4 regions of the Bacillus sp. FAU18 genome follow, and region 4 is predicted to be linked to each of the others. Evidence: riboswitches for the same ligand, from Rfam matches in the RefSeq annotation. Region 4 holds a riboswitch; each other region holds the start of a gene.

Region 1 (5,947 bases), 440 kb from region 4:
CTCTCGCGAACGAAAGGCTGCTGACTTCAAGCACACTCTCCCCAGAAGGGGCTTTCTTCTTTTTGGCATGCCCGGCAGGAATAGGCTCTTTGAACAGCATCTCTTTTGATAAAGTAAACGGCATACTCAGCTTTTCCTGCAGATGACAGACCTTTGGAATGGCGATGCCCAATTTCTTTAGTGTCTCCGCTTCATGCTGAAATAGATTTTTCGTCAGGCCATCCAGCGCCTTTTTGCCTGATTTGTCGAGCACGATCGTTCTCTCAATCCAAGGCGCCCATTCATCAAGCTGGTGCTCAATGACGAGGAGGCTGAAACCTTTTTCCCGCTGAAGATCTTTCATCAGATGAACGAACTCCCGTGCTGAGAAAGGGTCTAAAAGAGAGGTCGGCTCATCTAAAATAATAAGCTCAGGCTCCATCGCCAAAATACAGGCGAGAGCCACTTTCTGCTTTTGTCCTCCTGAAAGGGTTGAGATCGTTTTTTCTTTTAAATGGGTAATGCGTAATTTTTCTAATACGGCGTTGATTTTCTCTGTCATTGCTTCTTTTGGAACTTGCAGATTTTCCAGCCCGAACGCTATTTCGTCCTCCACCGTCAGCATGCAGAACTGCTGATCAGGATCCTGAAAAACGACCCCGGCATGCTGAGCAATCGTTTCGGAGGTTTCAGCATCTGTGACCGGCTTTTGAAATAGAAATGCATGTCCGGACTGAATGCCGTCGCAAGCCTCCGGATATAGACCGTTTAAACAAAGGGCGAGCGAGCTTTTACCGCATCCGCTCGGTCCTAATAATAAAACACATTCTCCTTTTTGAAGCTCAAACGAAATGTCTTGAAAAACCGGTTTCTCGTCTTCTTCATAAGAGAAGCTGAGCTGCTCAACCGTCAGAAGCTCATCAAAGGCTTGCATGTTCTGACGCCCGCTTCCGTTTCTTTTTCAGTTCCTTTCCGAGTGCCATTCCGTTTAACACACCTGTATAAGCGAGAGAGTCGCTGACAGCTTTTCCGAGAAGCCCCGCCAAAAGCGCGCCGGAAATGAGGCGGATCACAAGCATAATGAGCAGATAACCTGGTGAATAGGCTGCATAGCCAGAAACAAAGAGATCATAGATAAAGCTGGCTACTGAAGACCCCATACCGGCCAGCATAAGGACAGGGAGAGAGTATGCTTTCCAGCGTGTTGCAAGAAACACAGCCTCAGCCCCGAGTCCTTGAACAATGCCAATGACGATGACCATCGGGCCAGACGGATTTCCCAGCAGGCACTCAACGAGAGCGGCAATGATTTCAGAAACGAGCGCCGCACCCGGTTTTCGAATCATGTACGCGGCGATCACAGAAACGATAAACCAAATGCCGTAAATCGGTTCATAGGCGATTGCCCCAAACATACCTGCAAGCACGTTTCCGAAATGTGTAAATAATAAATAAACAACGGCAAATACGATACTGATAACCGACATGATGACAATTTCTTTTACTTTCCAGCTTTTCATGTTATCCCTGCTTTCTGTTTTTTCTTGATGGACTGTTAGCCGAAAGATTCACAGTCATGGTGATGTGGTTTGTTTGCTGCTCGGCCATGCGGAAAACGGCTTCCAATGTGCTGAATACGTCATGCGCATCCCCGTCAAGCTCGCTCGCGTAATGGACACCCTGTACGAAAGTGCCTTGGGCTTTTGCAATGTCGACAGCCTTCATAATCAATCCCATATAATCCGGCTCGTTCATTGGATAAAGGGCAAATTGGCACGGCGCTTCCGCCTTCAAGCCTTGGACAGCATCTTCATTGACACGCTTATCACCTTTGGAAAGATATGTATCCCCCTGTGTGTCACCCGGGCATCCAATGGAAAACGTGCCGTTCATGACGATGTGTTGTTCGCTGTTTGCTGCATGAAGGTAAATGGCTTTTGCAGCATCGAATACATGATCAATCGATCCGCGTAACACCGTGCTGATATGGTCGGTTTTCGTCCAAACCTTGGATGTATCTGTTTTTTTCAGCGCAGACTTGATCACACTGATAAAATCATCCGTCATCGGATATAAAGAGAAGCGAAAACCGGCGATTCTGCTTGTACCGCAAATATGCTCCATTTCTCCGACCTCCTGTTTTTTTGGTAAAATAAAAAACTGCATATCCTAAGGGAATATGCAGTCATAGATCGATTAAGCGCACAAAAAAATACACCATTCGGTCAACCTGCACTTCCCCACGCTGGTATTATCCAGATCGGGTCATAAGGGATCAAAGCGCGTTTCTTTCGCGCTTTATCTCAGCCAAAACAGCACCCCTAGTGCTTTCCGTATACAATTTTTTATTTTGACATCATAATAGATGATAAGAATCATTTTGTAAACAACGAAATCATTTTTTTCATATAGGGACGGGAGAGGATGATCAAATTTGGAAAAAGGACACATATTAATTGTGGAAGATGAAGAAAAAATCGCCAGGGTTCTACAGCTTGAATTGGAATATGAAGGATACAGCGTCACCATCAAACACAATGGCACAGAAGGTCTGGATGCGGCAGCGGAAGGCGGGTATTCCTTGGTGCTTCTTGATGTCATGCTTCCGGGGCTTAGCGGACTGGAAGTGCTGCGCCGCTTGAGAAAAACGGATCCGCAGACACCGGTCATATTATTAACGGCGCGAGACAGTATTCCTGATAAGGTAACAGGTCTGGATATCGGTGCGAATGACTATGTCACCAAGCCGTTTGAAATCGAGGAATTGCTTGCGAGAATCAGGGCGGCGCTGCGACAAAATGGAACAAAAACGGAAGATATCGGCACCTTTCTTACATATGACGATTTGCGGGTGAACGAAAAAACCCGTGAAGTGAGACGCGGAGACAAAGAGGTGGAATTAACGCCGCGGGAATTTGATTTACTCGTCTATATGCTAAAGCATCCGCAGCAAGTGCTGACACGGGAGCAAATTCTAAGCTCGGTATGGGGATTTGATTATATCGGTGATACAAATGTCGTGGACGTCTACATAAGATACATCAGAAAAAAACTGGACTATCCTTACGAAAAACAGCTGATCCATACGATTCGCGGGGTCGGCTATGCCATTAAGGGGTAAACGATGAAGCTGAAGACCAAGATTCATCTATACACATCAATATCACTGTTGATTTTATTAATTTTGGTTCATACCGCAGTATATCTCATTTTTTCGTCTGCGCTGACATCAAAGGATGCGGCCCGGCTTGCTGATGAGACGGATAACATTGCCGAAGCGCTGCGTGCCGCTGAAACAGAAGGAGTGGCTTTGCAGGATATGCTGCAGGCCTATCTTCCGGCAAATGGCATGGTGCGTGTAGTGAATGGTGATCAAAAAGCCGTTATGACGATCACAAAAGAAAAAGCCTATAAAGATTTTCCTCTCTCTTTTCATAGCGGAGAAACGGCAGATGTGAGGAAACATGACGGCAAGCTGTTTGCCGAGGCTGCTGTTCCGGTGATTTGGACCGATGGACAAGTGGTGTCTCTTCAGCTGGTTGAAAGACTGGAGAACACAGAAGAGAGTCTGTTTCTGTTGAAAATCATCTTAATCGCTGCAAGTGCTGCTGTCTGCATTGCTTCTTTTTTTGCCGGCAGCTTGCTAGCCCGCCGAATCATCAATCCGATCAGACGATTAATGATCACAATGAAAGACATACAGCGAGACAAAGAATTTAAAACGATTTCTTTAGAAGGACAGTCCAACGATGAATTGTATCAAATGGGGCTGACATTTAATGAAATGGCAATGATGCTGAAGGAGCACTATGATAAACAGCAGCAATTTGTTCAAGATGCTTCACACGAATTGAAAACCCCGCTCACTATTATAGAAAGCTACAGCAGCCTGATGAAGCGGTGGGGGGCAAAAAAGCCGGAGGTGCTTGAGGAGTCGATAGAAGCCATTCACTCAGAAGCGGTGCATATGAAAAAACTGACCAATCAGCTTTTGGCGCTGGCCAAAAGCCATCAAGGACTCGAGCTTGATCTGAAAACAATCGATCTGATTGGAGCGACGCGCGCGGTTATGCAAACGCTCCAGTCCGTTTATCAGCGTGACATATTGCTTGAAACAGATAAAGAGAGCCTGCTTGTAAAGGCTGATGAAGAACGCATCAAGCAGCTGTTGACCATTTTGCTTGATAATGCAATCAAGTATAGTGAAAAGCCTATTGAGATGTCAGCCGGAACGAGGAATGGACGGCCGTTTCTATCAGTGAGGGATGAAGGCATCGGAATACCTGATGAGCATATCCCGCATTTGTTCGAACGGTTCTACCGGGCAGATGAGGCACGAAACAGAAAAACAGGCGGAACGGGTTTAGGCCTTTCCATTGCCAAGCAAATCGCTGATGAGCATGGCATTGAGCTGTCTGTCAAAAGCAAGCCGGGACAAGGAACAGCTGTCACCATGCAATTCAGCGAACAGAATGGGGGAGGCCGATGACGAAAACAATAAAAACAGTATCTTTTGCTGCAGCAGCCATTTTAGTTGTCATCATCTGTACGTTTCTCATCATTCGGCAAACCCATGAGAACATACTGTCAAAGGAGACTGTCGTAAAAAAAGTCGAAGCCTCCTATGAAGGCAAGGTCACGAAAGCAAAACAATCAAAGGATAAAAAAACATATGATATAACCCTTGAAAATCCAAAGGGAACTTACTTTGTAAAAGCAGATGCAATATCGGCTGACATTCTTTCAATGAATAGAGTAAAAGCAGTGAATCCATCTGCCATGACAGAAAAAGAAGCTGAGCATCTTGCGCTTGAGCGGGTGCCGGGAACGATCAAAAAACAAACACGGCAAAGTCAAGTTGCCACTTATACCATACAAAAAGAAGACGGGAAAACATACGAAGTGAAGGTAGACATGCAGGCAAAAACAGTCTTGTCTGCCGATCAAATCAGCAGCAAAGATCAACAAAAAACGCCGATTACGAAAAAAGAAGCCAAAACAATTGCAGAGCGAAAAACGGGCGGAACAGCGGATGACGTAGATCTCGAAGAAAGTGAGGGCACTCTCATCTTTGAAGTGGACGTTGATCTTCCTGATAATAAGGAAGCGACAGTGAAAATCAATGCCTACACAGGAAAGATAGCTAACATTGTGTATGAAGACTGACGGTTTCTCATCAAATTCTCATCTTGCTCTCGTTTTCCTTTCATGTTGAGTGTGTAAACTGTACTCATACAAAACAAAGGAGGACTCACAAATGCTCAAGAAAAAATGGATGGTTGGTCTTTTAGCAGGGTGCCTAGCGGCCGGAGGATTCAGCTACAACGCGTTTGCCACAGAAAACAATGAAAACAGACAGGCTTCTTCTAAGACGGATGCACTCACTGAACAAGAAGCAGAAGCAATTGCTAAAACAGTTGTTGACGGCACAGTAGAAGACATTGACAGAGACCTTTACAACGGCAAAGAAGTCTATGAAGTGGAGATTGAAAAAGAAGGTGAAGACTACGATGTATATGTAGATATTCATACAAAACAAGCGCTTAATGACCCGCTAAAGGAGAAAGCAGAACAAGTCGCCATAACAAAAGAAGAAGCTGAAGAAATTGCATTAAAGCAAACAGGTGGAACCGTAACGGAAAGTAAGCTTGACGAAGATGACGGTACTTACATCTATGAAATGGAAATCCAAACGAAACAAGGAACTGAGACAGAATTTGAAATTTCCGCAAAAGATGGACGCATTATCAAACAGGAGATAGATGACTAATCAAAACCCCCGCTGCAGCGGGGGTTTTTCATGATAAGAAACCTTCTTTTGGACAATCTAAGTAGAAAAGGAGGCGAAACGCATGGAAAAGAAAGAGGAGCAATACATCAATCAGGCTGAATATGTCCCTCATCCGACGAAGGAAGGAGAGTACGCCTTATTTCTTCATGAAACGTATCATTTGCTTTCTGAAGATGA
Region 2 (5,947 bases), 280 kb from region 4:
GGATATCATCATTCCAAACGGACAGGCACTCCCCTTTTACAGGGAGAAAAGCATTGTTCAGTCCGAGCTGTTTAAAAAACATTCCGCTCCACACCCCGCTGGCAACGACAACATGATTAGCCCATACGTCTCCACTAGGGGTCTTGATGGACAGGGCTTCACCGTCACGTTCGACATGCAGGACGGGCGTATGCTCAAAAATCTCCGCCCCAAGCATTTTTGCTGCTTTCACATATGCCTTGCAAACAAAATAAGGCTCCACATGCACATCATCCTGAATAAAAGATGCACCAAAGATGTCACCAGACGCATACGGCTCTTTTTCTAACACCTCTTCTTTTGAATACCAGCTGACAGAGTCCAAATCGTCCATCTGTCTCAGCTGCAGCACATCTTCTTCAGAAAATGCAAGCTTAAACATACCGCCGTTATGCTGCCTGATATCCACACCAGATAATGCATAAAGCTCTTCTCCAAGACCTTTGTACAGACGCTGGCTGTGCATGGCGAAATCAAAAAACGCGTCACGTTCCTCGCATTCGGCATGGGCGCCCAGCATTCCGGCAGCGGCACTTGTCGTTCTGCCGCCCATTGTTCCGCTTTCAAACAATGCGGTGCTTTTGTTTTCCTTTGCCAAATGATAAGCAATCGCGGAACCGATAATTCCGCCTCCAATCACCACTGCTTCATAATGCCTTTTCATAGCGCATCTCCTTTAGCTTGCGGGAATATCGTCTGGCTGCTTCCAAGGGCTCAGCGGAAGAGAAAATTCCTGACATAACAGCAATGCCGTCTGCCCCTGCTTGTTTTACGTCTCTTAACCTGTCCGGCGTCATCCCCCCGATGGCTATAACCGGGATGGAAATCCGCTGTTTGATATCTGACAGCAAAGATACTCCTCTGCCTTCAAGACCCTTTTTGCAATCCGTTTCAAACACATGGCCGAACAGCACGTAGTCCGCGTCTTCCTTTTCTGCTTGAACCGCTTCCTCCAGTGAATGCACCGACCTCCCGATATGAAGGTGTGGAAATCTGGCTCTGACCTGCTTCGGTGAAAAGCTGCCGCTTGGCAGCTGCACGCGGTGAATAGTAGAGAAAAGCGCAATATCCACGCGCCCGTTCATCACCAGTTTTCGTTTATCTATACCGCCTTCAAAAATAAGCTCGAGCAGTTTCAGAATATCTGCCGCCGATTTTGAGCGTTCCCGAATGTGAATAAAATCAACTTCATTCTGAATCGAAATGATGGTTCTCGCTAGCTCTTCTACCGGCTTGCAGTTATCCGTTATGGCGTGAAGCTCCACATTCCTCCACCTCTTTTATGCCGCGCTCCGACCAGCCTTCTTTTTGATAGGCCATTCCCCAAAATTGATATTCATAGAAGCTGGAGATGACAAAATTCTCTTTCATCTTGGCACGCACTTCCTCCGTGCTGTTTTCCGCCAGCTCATCAAAGCGGTTGATTTGCTCCTCAACCTGTTGTCTAAACCAGTCACCGCCGTACGTCCCAATCCACTTTTGATAAATCGGATGCCCAGGATCGCAATGCAGCAATTTCTCACCAACCTCGTAATAGAGCCAGTAGCATGGCAGCAAGGCCGCTAAGATTTCAGCGAAATTCCCACTCAAAACCGAACGGTACATATGGGATGTATAAGAGTACGCCGTAGGAGACGGCTTAAACGCCTTACGCTCTTCCTCGCTGATTTCCAACAGCTCGGCAAACTCGCGATGAAGCGCCATTTCCGCCTCATATGTACCTTGGGCATGGCTTGCCATCCTCCCCGTTGTAAAAAGGTCCTTCGCATAAGCTGCGCCAAATGACTGCACCTTTGCAAAATGCGTTAAGTAATAGGAATCCTGAAGTACGTAGTATTTAAAACGGTCAATCGGAAGCGTTCCGTCACCGATTCCTTGAACGAACGGATGGACAAAGCTCCCCTCCCACCATTCTGCGGCTGCGCTGCGGCATTCTTCTGAAAACTTCACAAATCATTCCCCCTCTGAAAATAAAAAAACCACTTTCCCGCAAGGAAAAGTGGTTTGGAATTGGCATAGTAAAATAACACAAATACCGCTCCACTTCCCTACGCAGGTCTGAACCTGTTCAAGTTATGAGGGTCTAAAAGTCACACTTTTATCTCAGCCCTTATGAAGGACACCCCTAGTGGTTAAACGAATACATATTGAATTGTTCTGCACCTCTATATTAACACGAATCCTTATTTGGTCAAGATTTATCCTTCCAATGTTTTCTTAAGATCCGTTACGTATCCCCGAGATCCGGTGACAATTAAGCGATCTCCCAGTTTCAGCCTAGTATCCCCATGAGGAACGATGCTGTCCACACCTCTGAAAATCCTGACAAAGATGACGTCACCTGTTAAAGGGAATTCCCGTAAAATGACACCATCATATTTACTGTTCTCCATATTAATTTGATACAGCGAAGACTCTTGGTTCGTGAGCAGCTTCATGACGCCAGGCGCTTCTATCAGTGCGCGAAGCAGCGTTTTTGTCGACAGCAGAATAGAAAAGATGCTGATTCCCTGCTCCTTCAGAGCTGCTTCATGCTCCGGTGATCCTACGCTTGCAATGACTCTTTCTGTGCCTTTTTCTTTTGCAAGTAATGCAATGTCTGCATTCATATCTTCATTTCCTGTCGCCACAACGAGGATATCCGTTTCAAAAATGCCGAGTGATTCAAGCGTCTCGTGTTCATAGTCAGAAATTGTTTCAACAGCAAACACTGATTCTGACAGCTTTTCCTCCGCATTCTCTTGGTAGACGTGTACAACACGCACGTCATACTCTTCCTCTGGCAATTCGAGTGTAACAGGCAAAGTCATTTGATTGGCGCCGATGAACGTAATCGTCTTTTTCTCCTCCGGCTGCTCTTCCCGTTTGTATAATTTTTTAAAACAGATCGGCGTAAAAATACTTGCAATGACGGCTACTAAAATTAGCGCTCCTGACATATTTGCACTGATCACGTGAAGCTGCTGGCCGATTGTTGCAGCAGCAATCACGAGCGAAAGCGTTGATGTCAGCAAGAAACCAGACGCGAAAATGGTTCGGTTATCATACCACTTCTTTAAGTACATGACAGGAATGATTTTGCTGACTAACAGCGCCAGCAGCAGGAGCGGAATCATGATTAAAATTGTTTTATCCTGGAAAAGAGTCCAAATATCAAGCTTCACACCGACCATCACAAAGAAAATCGGTATTAAGAACCCATAACCGAATGAGTCCAGCTGCTGAACAAGTTCTTTGTTTGGCGAAAGCAGGGAAACAAGAACCCCCGCTAAGAAAGCGCCGAGAATATTTTCCGCCCCAAGTGATTCAGACAGGGCAACGAGTACAATGATTAACGTAAAAATGGCACGCGTCCCGATCTGGATCGTCCCTTTTGACATGGATTGAACAAAAGAGCGATGTTTGAAGACCCGGCCGAAAAAGTAAAGCACCACTCCGGCCGCAAACAGAATCATCAGGAGCCACATGTTTCCGCTGTCCTCTCCGTATAAAGAAGAAAAAACAGCAAGAAGAATCATCGTGGCCAAATCAGCAATAACAGCAACAAGCAAAATAATCTGCCCGATATTTGAATTCATGATCCGTTCTTCTTTTAATGTTGGAACGACAACGCCTAACGATATCGTTGAAATAATCAGGGTCATTAAAAAAGCATTTTGGATAAATCCAGCCAAGACGAACCCATAGGACAAGAGCAATGATAAAATAAAAATGCCGACAAAAATAATAGATGCCGCAGCAAACGTATTCGGCGCTTCCTTGCCATTCGGCAGGAACTGCTTTTTCTTCCCTTTCTCAAACGATGAAAAATCAATTTCAAGCCCGCTTAAAAACATTAAAAAGATAAATCCGAGCATAGAAAGTGTCTGGAGCCAGGTGTCACCCTCCACAACTAAATTAAGGCCGCTTTTCCCAATAATCAGCCCCATAATGATTTCAGCAACAACAACCGGGATGCTGAGTTTAAACCGATGCAAAAGGATGGGTGTCAAAAATGCAACGATAAGTACAACAACTAAAGATGCGACAGATGTATGCGCCATAATAAGAACCTCCTTCTTTAGATCAGGGTTATGCCAGTTCTCACTCAAAGAACAAAACCTCATTTTTAAAAAACATAACGCGATTTTAACAAGGGTGATGATGAAAAATAAAGTAATATGGTCTTAATCCTGTTTAGAAAATGATTCTTCTATAATTTGCACATAAAAGCTTGTGATGACTCACAACACTTTGCTTCATAATAAATAAAACAATCGGTAAGGAGGATACCGCATGGCTTACGATATCATCAGCGATATTCATGGCTGCTATGACGAAATGACTGCATTAATCCAGAAGCTTGGCTATACAATCAAAAATGGAGTACCTGTCCACGAAGAAGGCAGGGTGCTTGTTTTTGCCGGAGATTTAACTGACAGAGGGCCTAAATCGATAGAGGTCATCCGATTTGTAGCAGGCGCTTACGAAAAAGGCGCTGTACGTTATGTCCCGGGAAACCATTGCAATAAATTATATCGTTACTTAAAAGGAAATCCGGTAAAAGTGATGCATGGTCTCGAAACAACAGCGGCAGAGCTTGAGGAACTTTCCAAAGATGAGAGAAAAGCAGTCAGTGAACAGTTTATGAAGCTGTACGAAACAGCGCCGCTTTACGACATCTTACATAATGGAGAATTAGTTGTCGCCCATGCTGGCATAAGAGCTGACGATATCGGCAAATATACCCGCAGAGTGAAGGACTTTGTGCTTTACGGTGACGTGACGGGTGAAACATATCCGGACGGCAGACCCGTCAGACGTGATTGGGCGGCAGCCTATAATGGAAAGGCTTGGGTGGTATACGGTCATACACCTGTGAAAGAGCCTCGGAAGGTCAATCGCACCATAAACATTGATACAGGCTGCGTGTTCGGAAATCAACTGACAGGCTTTCGCTTTCCAGAAATAGAAACCGTCTCTGTTCCAAGCTCCCTGCCCTACGACGAATCAAGATTTCGCCCCATATAAAAAAGGAGAGAATCAATGATTCTCTCCTTTTATCAGTTTTCTCATGTCCTGAGGCAATGGAGCATGAAACGTCATGTTCTCCTGTGTCAGCGGATGGATAAACGAAAGATGCTCGCTGTGCAGAGCCTGCCGGCCAATTTCCTGTCTCGTACCGCCGTACAGTGTATCGCCGCACAACGGGTGCCCAAGATAGCTCATATGAACACGAATTTGATGGGTTCGTCCAGTCTCAAGCTGCAATGCCACCGAGGTCATGTCGTCATTTGCACATGTGACGTAAAAATGAGTAACAGCCTTCTGGCCATCTGGCGTTACCGTCCGTTCAATAATACTGTCAGGATGTCTGCCAATCGGAGCATCGACTGTTCCCTCCATCTGCGCCATCCGCCCGTGAACCACTGCCGCATACCGGCGTTTCACAAGGCCGTTTTTTTGCGCAGACGATAAAATGGAGTGGGCAAATCGATGCTTGGCAACAAGCATGACACCTGATGTATCCCGGTCTAGCCGGGTGACAAGATGTACTGTCGCCCTCACTCCGGTTGTTTGATAATGATCAATAATTCCATTGGCAATGCTGCCGGAGGGATGCTCTCTCGAAGGGATTGATGACACATACGGCTGCTTGTTTATCACAAGCACATGTTCATCCTCATAAAGGATATCGAGCGGAACAGGCTCTGCCAGCAGCGTCTCGCTCACCTGTTCCTCAGGAAACTTCACGATAAGAAGATCTCCCTCTTTCAAAACGTATTTAACCGTCACATGCTCACCGTTGATCAGCAGGTCTCCCCCGCCAAACTTAATATCGGTCAGCAGACGTTTCGAAATTCCCAGTTCACCGGCATATTCTTTTACAGTCATCCCGTCCTCAGCGGAAGTAATGTTCTTTCTGATA
Region 3 (5,947 bases), on a different contig from region 4:
CGGAAGCCGATGCCAAGAAGTACAGTATTGAAGCAATGGCAAAGGCTGAGGCGGAAAAAGTAAGAATTGACGGGCTAGCAAAAGCAGAAGCGGAAAAAGCGAAAGGAGAGACAGAGGCAGAGGTTATCCGCCTGAAAGGTCTTGCAGAAGCGGAAGCAAAAGAGAAAATTGCGGCTGCCTTTGAACAGTACGGGCAGGCGGCGATTTTCGATATGATTGTCAAAATGCTTCCGGAATACGCGAAACAAGCAGCGGCACCTCTTTCAAATATTGATAAAATCACCGTTGTCGATACAGGAGGAAGCGGTGAATCAAGCGGAGCAAACAAAGTAACCAGCTATGCGACGAACTTAATGTCAAGTCTGCAAGAAAGTTTAAAAGCATCCTCAGGAATTGATGTAAAAGAAATGCTTGAGAACTTTTCAGGAAAAGGAAACGTAAAACAAAGCATTAATGAATTAACAAATGAAATCAAAGAAGCCAAAACGATCCAAAAATCAGAGTAAGGAAAGGGCAGAACCGTATGGTAACTGTACGTGAAGCGAAGTTAGAGGATATAAAGGACATTGCAAAAGTGCATGTAGACAGCTGGAGGACAACATACCACGAAATTATCCCGATTGATTATTTAAACAGCCTGAACTATAAGGAATTTGAAGACAAATGGAAAAGTCGCTCGTTAAAGGGAGTATTTGTTGCTCAGGACGAAATGGGTTCAGTATTCGGCTTTGCTTCATTTGGACCTATTCGATCTGAACAAGAAGGCTATGACGGCGAGTTATACGCTATTTATCTTGTGGAAGAGCGCCAGCGGCAAGGTGCAGGCAGGGCGCTCTTAGCAAAAGGAGCGGAGTTTTTGCTTCAACATGGTTTTTCAAGTATGTTTGTTTGGGTTATTGAGCAGAATCCCTCGATTATATTTTATCAGGCCTATTCACCTGAAAGAGTAGCGGAGGACAACTTTGAAATTGACGGAGTAAGACTGAAAGAAGTAGGTCTTGGCTGGCCGGATCTTTCAGCTTTAAAAACACTTCTTAACAGATAACGAACAATCCCCCAGCGGAATTCGCTGGGGGATTGTCACTTTTACGCTTTGTCACTTTTAAGCAAACGGGGTGCTGTCATAAATAATAAACATAGGACAATTGCACAAATAATGAATGAAGGAACCATGTAAGTCGCATTATAAGTTAAAGAATAAATCCATACCGGCGTTCCTTTTGGAGCAAAGCTGCCGAAAAACACAGCTCCTGAAATGACATGCGCGGCATAGCGCAGCAAACTGCCGATGAAAACTGCGCTGACCACTGAAACAATCAATTTCCCTTTTGTTTTTGATACAGCGGCTTTACGGACAGAAGAAGCGAAACAGCCGCTTATGCCGATTGCTGCGAAAGCGACAATGTAATCTAACAATAGCTGTACAGGATGTTGAGCAAACAAGTTTCCGATTGCTATTTGTACTAGACCTGTCAACAAACCTGTAGTAAGACCTGCTTTGACACCCCAGCGAAACGAAATTAAAAAGATCGGAATCATCATGATGGAGACCGAGCCTCCTTGAGGCATGCTAAGAAACATTCCTGAGACAATGTCTAAAATAACGGCTGCTGCTGTCATAATGGCAATTTCAATAAGGCGAACCAGTTGCTTAGATTGATTCATATCTATCTCCTTCCATTGACAGACAACCAAAAGGACAACAAAAAAGCAGCACGCGGAAGGATGAGAAAAGTTCCACGCACTGCTTTACGATCTGCAATTCATTTGACTTTGCCACATCCCTACGCCAGCGTTAACTAACAGGTTCAAAGGGTCAGAACGAAACCGCTCACTCTCAGCTTTAATGCTCCCCTTGTGGTCATCAGTATTTAGTTCGTTTCTACTATACAAGAAAACAAAAAAAACAACAAGATCACATGACTGATGTATATGTTCTTTTAAGAAAGTTATATGATACACACGCTTTAGAAATCATGGCGAGGATTATAGTTTATTTGTTTTATAGATTTTTTAAAAAAACTATTGCAATAAATAAATACAGGTGTTATATTATTAAACGTCGCTGATGCACAGCGGACACAAACTAGATGCTTCAAAACAACTTGAAAAAAGTTGTTGACAAAAAAGAAGCTGAATGTTATATTAGTAAAGCTGCTTCATTGAGAAGTAACGAAATGATCTTTGAAAACTAAACAAGATAAAACGTACCTGTTAATTCATTTTTATAAATCGCACAGCGATGTGCGTAGTCAGTCAAACTAGGACCTGCACGACGCAGGTCACACAGGTGTCGCCGCAGGATGCGGTGAACTTAACCTGTGATCCATTTATCGGAGAGTTTGATCCTGGCTCAGGACGAACGCTGGCGGCGTGCCTAATACATGCAAGTCGAGCGGACAGATGGGAGCTTGCTCCCTGATGTTAGCGGCGGACGGGTGAGTAACACGTGGGTAACCTGCCTGTAAGACTGGGATAACTCCGGGAAACCGGGGCTAATACCGGATGCTTGTTTGAACCGCATGGTTCAAACATAAAAGGTGGCTTCGGCTACCACTTACAGATGGACCCGCGGCGCATTAGCTAGTTGGTGAGGTAACGGCTCACCAAGGCGACGATGCGTAGCCGACCTGAGAGGGTGATCGGCCACACTGGGACTGAGACACGGCCCAGACTCCTACGGGAGGCAGCAGTAGGGAATCTTCCGCAATGGACGAAAGTCTGACGGAGCAACGCCGCGTGAGTGATGAAGGTTTTCGGATCGTAAAGCTCTGTTGTTAGGGAAGAACAAGTACCGTTCAAATAGGGCGGTACCTTGACGGTACCTAACCAGAAAGCCACGGCTAACTACGTGCCAGCAGCCGCGGTAATACGTAGGTGGCAAGCGTTGTCCGGAATTATTGGGCGTAAAGGGCTCGCAGGCGGTTTCTTAAGTCTGATGTGAAAGCCCCCGGCTCAACCGGGGAGGGTCATTGGAAACTGGGGAACTTGAGTGCAGAAGAGGAGAGTGGAATTCCACGTGTAGCGGTGAAATGCGTAGAGATGTGGAGGAACACCAGTGGCGAAGGCGACTCTCTGGTCTGTAACTGACGCTGAGGAGCGAAAGCGTGGGGAGCGAACAGGATTAGATACCCTGGTAGTCCACGCCGTAAACGATGAGTGCTAAGTGTTAGGGGGTTTCCGCCCCTTAGTGCTGCAGCTAACGCATTAAGCACTCCGCCTGGGGAGTACGGTCGCAAGACTGAAACTCAAAGGAATTGACGGGGGCCCGCACAAGCGGTGGAGCATGTGGTTTAATTCGAAGCAACGCGAAGAACCTTACCAGGTCTTGACATCCTCTGGCAATCCTAGAGATAGGACGTCCCCTTCGGGGGCAGAGTGACAGGTGGTGCATGGTTGTCGTCAGCTCGTGTCGTGAGATGTTGGGTTAAGTCCCGCAACGAGCGCAACCCTTGATCTTAGTTGCCAGCATTCAGTTGGGCACTCTAAGGTGACTGCCGGTGACAAACCGGAGGAAGGTGGGGATGACGTCAAATCATCATGCCCCTTATGACCTGGGCTACACACGTGCTACAATGGACAGAACAAAGGGCAGCGAAACCGCGAGGTTAAGCCAATCCCACAAATCTGTTCTCAGTTCGGATCGCAGTCTGCAACTCGACTGCGTGAAGCTGGAATCGCTAGTAATCGCGGATCAGCATGCCGCGGTGAATACGTTCCCGGGCCTTGTACACACCGCCCGTCACACCACGAGAGTTTGTAACACCCGAAGTCGGTGAGGTAACCTTTTAGGAGCCAGCCGCCGAAGGTGGGACAGATGATTGGGGTGAAGTCGTAACAAGGTAGCCGTATCGGAAGGTGCGGCTGGATCACCTCCTTTCTAAGGATATTATACGGAATATAAGACCTTGGGTCTTATAAACAGAACGTTCCCTGTCTTGTTTAGTTTTGAAGGATCATTCCTTCGAAACGTGTTCTTTGAAAACTAGATAACAGTAGACATCACATTCAATTAGTAACACAAGATATCACATAGTGATTCTTTTTAACGGTTAAGTTAGAAAGGGCGCACGGTGGATGCCTTGGCACTAGGAGCCGATGAAGGACGGGACGAACACCGATATGCTTCGGGGAGCTGTAAGCAAGCTTTGATCCGGAGATTTCCGAATGGGGAAACCCACCACTCGTAATGGAGTGGTATCCATATCTGAATTCATAGGATATGAGAAGGCAGACCCGGGGAACTGAAACATCTAAGTACCCGGAGGAAGAGAAAGCAAATGCGATTCCCTGAGTAGCGGCGAGCGAAACGGGATCAGCCCAAACCAAGAGGCTTGCCTCTTGGGGTTGTAGGACACTCTGTACGGAGTTACAAAAGAACGAGGTAGATGAAGAGGTCTGGAAAGGCCCGCCATAGGAGGTAACAGCCCTGTAGTCAAAACTTCGTTCTCTCCTGAGTGGATCCTGAGTACGGCGGAACACGTGAAATTCCGTCGGAATCCGGGAGGACCATCTCCCAAGGCTAAATACTCCCTAGTGACCGATAGTGAACCAGTACCGTGAGGGAAAGGTGAAAAGCACCCCGGAAGGGGAGTGAAAGAGATCCTGAAACCGTGTGCCTACAAGTAGTCAGAGCCCGTTAACGGGTGATGGCGTGCCTTTTGTAGAATGAACCGGCGAGTTACGATCCCGTGCAAGGTTAAGCAGAAGATGCGGAGCCGCAGCGAAAGCGAGTCTGAATAGGGCGCATGAGTACGTGGTCGTAGACCCGAAACCAGGTGATCTACCCATGTCCAGGGTGAAGTTCAGGTAACACTGAATGGAGGCCCGAACCCACGCACGTTGAAAAGTGCGGGGATGAGGTGTGGGTAGGGGTGAAATGCCAATCGAACCTGGAGATAGCTGGTTCTCTCCGAAATAGCTTTAGGGCTAGCCTCAAGGTAAGAGTCTTGGAGGTAGAGCACTGATTGGACTAGGGGCCCCTACCGGGTTACCGAATTCAGTCAAACTCCGAATGCCAATGACTTATCCTTGGGAGTCAGACTGCGAGTGATAAGATCCGTAGTCGAAAGGGAAACAGCCCAGACCGCCAGCTAAGGTCCCAAAGTATACGTTAAGTGGAAAAGGATGTGGAGTTGCTTAGACAACCAGGATGTTGGCTTAGAAGCAGCCACCATTTAAAGAGTGCGTAATAGCTCACTGGTCGAGTGACTCTGCGCCGAAAATGTACCGGGGCTAAACGTATCACCGAAGCTGCGGACTGTTCTTCGAACAGTGGTAGGAGAGCGTTCTAAGGGCTGTGAAGCCAGACCGGAAGGACTGGTGGAGCGCTTAGAAGTGAGAATGCCGGTATGAGTAGCGAAAGAGGGGTGAGAATCCCCTCCACCGAATGCCTAAGGTTTCCTGAGGAAGGCTCGTCCGCTCAGGGTTAGTCGGGACCTAAGCCGAGGCCGAAAGGCGTAGGCGATGGACAACAGGTTGATATTCCTGTACCACCTCCTCACCATTTGAGCAATGGGGGGACGCAGGAGGATAGGGTAAGCGCGGTATTGGATATCCGCGTCCAAGCAGTTAGGCTGGGAAATAGGCAAATCCGTTTCCCATAAGGCTGAGCTGTGATGGCGAGCGAAATATAGTAGCGAAGTTCCTGATTCCACACTGCCAAGAAAAGCCTCTAGCGAGGTGAGAGGTGCCCGTACCGCAAACCGACACAGGTAGGCGAGGAGAGAATCCTAAGGTGATCGAGAGAACTCTCGTTAAGGAACTCGGCAAAATGACCCCGTAACTTCGGGAGAAGGGGTGCTCTGTTAGGGTGCAAGCCCGAGAGAGCCGCAGTGAATAGGCCCAGGCGACTGTTTAGCAAAAACACAGGTCTCTGCGAAGCCGTAAGGCGAAGTATAGGGGCTGACGCCTGCCCGGTGCTGGAAGGTTAAGAGGAGCGCTTAGC
Region 4 (5,947 bases):
CGAGAACGTGTTCCTGAACGTGTTGTTCACGCCAAAGGAGCAGGCGCACACGGATATTTTGAAGTGACAAACGACGTAACAAAATACACGAAAGCCGCTTTCCTTTCTGAAGTCGGCAAACGCACACCGTTGTTCATCCGTTTCTCAACAGTTGCCGGTGAACTTGGCTCTGCTGACACAGTTCGCGATCCGCGCGGATTTGCTGTTAAATTTTATACTGAAGAAGGAAACTACGACATCGTCGGCAACAATACGCCTGTATTCTTTATCCGCGATGCGATTAAGTTCCCTGATTTCATCCATACACAAAAAAGAGATCCAAAAACACACCTGAAAAACCCTACGGCTGTATGGGATTTCTGGTCACTTTCACCAGAGTCACTTCACCAAGTGACAATCCTGATGTCTGACCGCGGAATTCCTGCAACACTTCGCCACATGCACGGCTTCGGAAGCCATACATTCAAATGGACAAATGCCGATGGCGAAGGCGTATGGATTAAATATCACTTTAAAACGGAACAAGGCGTGAAAAACCTTGATGTCAATACGGCAGCAAAAATTGCCGGTGAAAACCCTGATTACCATACAGAAGACCTTTTCAATGCAATCGAAAACGGTGATTATCCTGCATGGAAACTATATGTGCAAATCATGCCTTTAGAAGATGCAAACACGTACCGTTTCGATCCGTTTGATGTCACAAAAGTTTGGTCTCAGAAAGACTATCCGTTAATCGAGGTCGGACGCATGGTTCTAGACAGAAATCCGGAAAACTACTTTGCAGAGGTAGAACAAGCGACATTTTCACCTGGAACACTCGTGCCCGGTATTGATGTTTCACCGGATAAAATGCTTCAAGGCCGACTGTTTGCTTATCATGATGCACACCGCTACCGTGTCGGTGCAAACCATCAAGCGTTGCCAATCAACCGCGCACGCAACAAAGTAAACAATTATCAGCGTGATGGACAAATGCGCTTTGACGATAACGGCGGCGGATCTGTGTATTACGAGCCTAACAGCTTCGGCGGTCCAAAAGAGTCACCTGAGGATAAGCAAGCAGCATATCCGGTACAAGGTATCGCTGACAGCGTAAGCTACGATCACAACGATCACTACACTCAAGCCGGTGATCTGTATCGTTTAATGAGTGAAGATGAACGTACCCGCCTTGTTGAAAATATCGTTAATGCTATGAAGCCGGTAGAAAAAGAAGAAATCAAGCTGCGCCAAATCGAGCACTTCTACAAAGCGGATCCTGAATACGGAAAACGCGTGGCAGAAGGCCTTGGATTGCCGATTAAAAAAGATGCTTAATGTAGAAATGCAAAAACCCGCTGTAATCAGCGGGTTTTTTTATATTTAGTTACACATTGCGTATGCTTCTCATCAATCTTCATATAAATTTCTTCCATTAGCTCCGCGCTGTTTATAATCTCTCGTTTGTTTTTTTCAATCAGCAGCTCAAGCGGCAAAATCTGATTCCCGTAGGTTTTTCGCTTCCTGAATCGTTTTCTCCCCTTTTCTTTTTTGACTCCCATCAATAATCCCTCCTTTTTCATACAAAAAAGGCCCTTATCTAAACGATAAGAGCCTTCGGTGTTCCGATCAGCGCGATAAATTTGAAAAATTTGTACTGACCATGTTAATTCATACAATACCGACCTGTCAACTATTTTTTTGAGAGTGTTGACACTGTATCAGATTGCATCCCCGCTTTTTCCTTATACACTCTTTTCCCCTAACGCATAAGCTAGAGAAACTAGAATACGAGAGAAAGAGAGGTGGGAGTGTGGAAAAGACAAAATTGACCGGACGTATCGTAACACGGGATGATCCGGACTATCGAAAGAAACGATGGGAGACTACGTAAATTGGCCAGATATCGAAATCAGAAACTGGCCAAGAACATATTACGGCGAAAACGTTGAACGACTCCGCCGTGTCAAAACGAAATATGATCCAGAAAATGTTTTCCGCTTTGAACAGAGTATTCCGCCGCTTCGACGCTCTCTGTTTTTCTAAAAAAAAATGAAGATGGAGCATTCTCCATCTTCATCTTTTTTATTGATATAAATTGCTTCCCGTATCGACAAACTCTTTTGCTTTTTCTTTTAATCCTTTATTTATGGCTTCTGCTTCACTGAGATCGTTTTTCTTCGCATAATCCCGAATATCCTGTGAAATTCTCATGCTGCAAAATTTCGGACCGCACATGGAACAAAAGTGAGCGGTTTTTGCTCCTTCAGCAGGCAAGGTTTCATCATGGTATTCAAGCGCTCTCTCTGGATCAAGAGATAGATTAAACTGATCCCGCCAACGGAATTCAAAACGGGCTTTCGATAACGCATCATCCCGGATTTGCGCCCCAGGATGCCCTTTTGCAAGGTCTGCAGCGTGCGCAGCAATCTTATATGTAATGACTCCTTCACGAACATCATCACGGTTTGGCAGCCCTAAATGCTCCTTCGGCGTTACATAACAAAGCATTGCTGTCCCGTACCAACCGATCATCGCCGCTCCGATCGCTGAAGTAATATGGTCATATCCCGGGGCAATATCCGTTGTCAGCGGCCCCAATGTGTAAAAAGGCGCTTCTTTACAAATGTCCATTTGTTTATCGACGTTCTCTTTGATTTTATGCATCGGAACATGTCCAGGCCCCTCAATCATCACCTGAACATCATGCTTCCAGGCAATTTGCGTCAGCTCTCCAAGCGTCTCTAATTCAGCAAACTGCGCTTCGTCATTGGCATCAGCAATTGATCCGGGACGCAAACCATCCCCAAGAGAGAAAGCAATATCATACGTTTTCATAATCTCACATATTTCTTCAAAATGTGTGTATAAAAAGCTTTCTTGATGATGAGCCAGACACCACTGCGCCATAATCGCTCCCCCGCGTGACACAATACCAGTTGTCCGTTTGGCAGTCAGCGGTACATACCTAAGCAAAACACCCGCGTGAATCGTAAAATAATCCACTCCCTGCTCTGCCTGCTCGATTAGCGTATCACGATAAATCTCCCACGTTAAATCCTCCGCTACGCCGTTTACTTTTTCAAGCGCCTGATAAATCGGAACAGTTCCCACAGGCACGGGGCAATTGCGGATAATCCATTCACGCGTCGTATGAATATCTTTTCCGGTAGAGAGATCCATCATTGTATCTGCTCCCCAGCGGATGGCCCACGTCATTTTTTCCACTTCTTCTTCAATGGATGACGTAACCGCTGAATTCCCGATATTTGCATTAATCTTCACATGAAAATTCCGGCCGATAATCATTGGCTCACTTTCAGGGTGATTAATGTTTGAAGGAATAATCGCCCGGCCGCTGGCTACCTCGTCTCTGACGAATTCAGGAGACACATGCTCACGAATGGCGATAAATTCCATCTCAGGTGTAATGATCCCCTTTTTTGCATAGTGCATTTGAGTAACATTTTGACCTGCCTTCGCCCTCAGCGGTTTCCGCTTTAATCCTGGGTAGCTTACGTTTGGATTTGCTTTTTTATAACCGTTATCTTCTGGTTTTATAGCCCGACCTTCATACTCTTCCACGTCACCGCGCTCTGTGATCCATTTTTGGCGGAGCGGCTTTAATCCTTCTTGAATATTAATGGTTACTCCAGGGTCCGTATACGGTCCGCTTGTATCATAGACACGCACAGGCGCGTTTTCCTCTTCGCCGAACGATCCCGTCGTCGGACTCAATAGGATCTCCCTCATCGGCACTTGGATGTCCGAAGAAGAACCCTCCACGTATACCTTCTTGCTACCTGAAAAACTTGACATAATGGAAATGTTGGCTTGCTGCACTGAATTGTTTTGCATTACTTTTCCTTCCCCTCTCTACGTTTGAAAGGACAAAATCAAGCCCATAACCAGCACAAAAAACCGGATTCATATAAATGAACCCGGTTACAGTCAGAAAGAAACATATTATTGCCCAGCACGACAATAACAAAAACTATTCCTCTACTTCCCCACGCTGGTACGAACCAGATCAGGTCCAAAGGGTTAAGAAGCTTACCTTCCCTCTCAGCCCGAAAGCGGGCACCCCCAGTAACTATTGATTTCGCCCTCATCTTAACATAAAACCAATCTGAAAAAAAGAGGAATATAGAAAATATTCAGCTAATTCATCCCAAATATTTGACCGGCAACGGGATTTCAGATACTTCATGTTCCCCCATTATCACCCGATATGCCTTTGCACCCGCTCTTGAACTCACGGTTTGAAACAGCTGATCATTTATGAAATGGAGAGCAGCCCCATCATCCGCTGCATAGCCACTGCATAAGAACTTGTTAGATATCAACTGGTGGTATGCCGGTCTCCGATCCTTTTCCCCGTCATAATGGGGACAAAAGCTCCCTTGCAAAAAACCTAAACTTTTCAAACCTGTCAGCGGTCCGGCTGAATCTGTCACCCCTTCTTCAAACCAGCAGATCGCACCGGCACTTAATCCAGCTAGGACCACACCGTTCTTCCATGCTTCCCTGAGAATATGGTCCAGCCCCACTCTTTCCATAACACAAGTAAATTCCGCGTATTTCCCCCGCCAACATAAATCACGTCCATTTCCATAACAAAAGAAGCTAAATCTGTTGATGGCGGCTTAAACAAAGATAAATGAGACGGCACACAATCCAGTGTTTGAAATGCATGATAAAACCGCTGAATATAGTTTTGGGAATCTCCGCTCGCCGTCGGCAAAAAACAAATACGAGGCTGCTCTCGTTTTGATTGATTGAGGATATATTGATCGAGGGACAAATTATCCGGCTCCATCGAAAAACCCCCGCCCCCCATCGCAATAATCTGCTTCATCATCACACCCCCCAACAAATTTGTTGCTTATTATAGCATTTTGTATAGAAGCAAGAAACAAAGCCAAATACTTTCTTATCAGGAGCTGCTAAAAAAACAAAGGAGGTGGTTTCCCATTGAACAAAGTCTTTGCCCCAAAGATATTCTTGATTTGTTAACAACAATAAAAACCAGCATTAACAAATACACTGTCGCAATAACAGAAGCCGAAAATCCCCACATCAGAAGAGCGTTGCATGATCAATTAGATACAGCCATTCATCTCCAAGATGAACTGTCAGATTTTCTGTTAGAAAAGGGGTGGCTCGGGTGAGCAATTTCAAATCGATTCGCTTTTATCTTACAGCAAAGACCACCAAAAGAGACGGGATCTCAAAGATGAGATGCCGTCTCTTTTTTATTGCTCCACTCTTCTTAAAGCCTCGTTTACCGTTTCTTTTATAAACGCGTCTTCACCGCTTAATCGGTCTAAACTGAGATCGCCGTTTCTCAGCCTTTCGGAAATATTGTTTATATCTTCCTCTACTGTGATTTGCAGCTCACCAGCCAAAAACATTCTGTGTAATTCATCTGCAACCAAACTTTCTTTATTCACTTCCATCCACTCCTTTATTTTCAATATTATTCTTAGTCTGTCCCTAGGCCGAGACGAATAATAGGAAAAAAGTATGAATTAAACGAATCTTTTTTCCTCCTTCTTACGTATATCTGTTGAGAAAAAAGAAAAAGGGGAAGATCTAACATGTCATTTTTTAAAAAGCTTGCGGCAAGTGCCGGAATTGGAGCTGCAAAAGTAGATACAATTTTAGAAAAAGACGCATATTTTCCAGGAGAAGAAGTACGGGGAACGGTACATGTCAAAGGCGGAAAAATCGCTCAGGACATCCGTTATATCGATTTACAGCTTAGCACACGGTATGTCATTGTAAAAGACGATGAAGAGCACCGGAAATACGCTACAATTCATTCTTTCCGGGTCACTGGTTCATTTACCATTCAGCCTGGTGAAGAGCATCAATTTCCGTTCACATTCACTCTGCCTCTAGATACGCCGATCACTGTAGGGAAAGTAGAGGTTGCCGTGGTGACAGACCTTGACATTCAAGG

What was found. Region 4 has a riboswitch for thiamine pyrophosphate ahead of thiC (phosphomethylpyrimidine synthase ThiC). Riboswitches for the same ligand answer to the same signal wherever they lie in the genome.
Region 1: another riboswitch for thiamine pyrophosphate. It lies ahead of thiU (HMP/thiamine ABC transporter substrate-binding protein ThiU); the one in region 4 lies ahead of thiC (phosphomethylpyrimidine synthase ThiC).
Region 2: another riboswitch for thiamine pyrophosphate. It lies ahead of tenA (thiaminase II); the one in region 4 lies ahead of thiC (phosphomethylpyrimidine synthase ThiC).
Region 3: another riboswitch for thiamine pyrophosphate. It lies ahead of thiT (energy-coupled thiamine transporter ThiT); the one in region 4 lies ahead of thiC (phosphomethylpyrimidine synthase ThiC).

Annotation. Positions count from the first base shown of each region.
Region 1 covers NZ_JBVYHZ010000003.1:666,235-672,181, forward strand. Annotated here, with positions in the region: gene AC0OMU_RS03790 (ABC transporter ATP-binding protein) at 1-913, opposite strand, end outside; gene AC0OMU_RS03795 (ECF transporter S component) at 900-1,499, opposite strand; gene thiU (HMP/thiamine ABC transporter substrate-binding protein ThiU) at 1,501-2,103, opposite strand; TPP riboswitch at 2,200-2,312, opposite strand; gene ykoG (two-component system response regulator YkoG) at 2,414-3,100, shown strand; gene ykoH (two-component system sensor histidine kinase YkoH) at 3,104-4,468, shown strand; gene AC0OMU_RS03815 (PepSY domain-containing protein) at 4,465-5,145, shown strand; gene AC0OMU_RS03820 (PepSY domain-containing protein) at 5,237-5,749, shown strand; gene AC0OMU_RS03825 (transcriptional regulator SplA domain-containing protein) at 5,832-5,947, shown strand, end outside.
Region 2 covers NZ_JBVYHZ010000003.1:515,338-521,284, reverse strand. Annotated here, with positions in the region: gene thiO (glycine oxidase ThiO) at 1-703, opposite strand, end outside; gene tenI (thiazole tautomerase TenI) at 687-1,304, opposite strand; gene tenA (thiaminase II) at 1,279-1,989, opposite strand; TPP riboswitch at 2,068-2,176, opposite strand; gene AC0OMU_RS02920 (monovalent cation:proton antiporter family protein) at 2,238-4,082, opposite strand; gene prpE (bis(5'-nucleosyl)-tetraphosphatase PrpE) at 4,315-5,049, shown strand; gene AC0OMU_RS02910 (RluA family pseudouridine synthase) at 5,062-5,947, opposite strand, start outside.
Region 3 covers NZ_JBVYHZ010000004.1:986,957-992,903, reverse strand. Annotated here, with positions in the region: gene floT (flotillin lipid rafts scaffold protein FloT) at 1-506, shown strand, start outside; gene AC0OMU_RS16205 (N-acetyltransferase family protein) at 524-1,045, shown strand; gene thiT (energy-coupled thiamine transporter ThiT) at 1,087-1,665, opposite strand; TPP riboswitch at 1,765-1,866, opposite strand; rRNA gene AC0OMU_RS16195 (16S ribosomal RNA) at 2,331-3,880, shown strand; rRNA gene AC0OMU_RS16190 (23S ribosomal RNA) at 4,051-5,947, shown strand, end outside.
Region 4 covers NZ_JBVYHZ010000003.1:230,543-236,489, reverse strand. Annotated here, with positions in the region: gene katA (catalase KatA) at 1-1,320, shown strand, start outside; gene senS (transcriptional regulator SenS) at 1,347-1,544, opposite strand; partial or broken gene AC0OMU_RS01435 (BBE domain-containing protein) at 1,840-2,028, shown strand; gene thiC (phosphomethylpyrimidine synthase ThiC) at 2,068-3,840, opposite strand; TPP riboswitch at 3,973-4,080, opposite strand; partial or broken gene AC0OMU_RS01425 (Type 1 glutamine amidotransferase-like domain-containing protein) at 4,149-4,843, opposite strand; gene AC0OMU_RS01420 (spore coat protein) at 4,881-5,153, shown strand; gene AC0OMU_RS01415 (hypothetical protein) at 5,238-5,441, opposite strand; gene spo0M (sporulation control protein Spo0M) at 5,583-5,947, shown strand, end outside.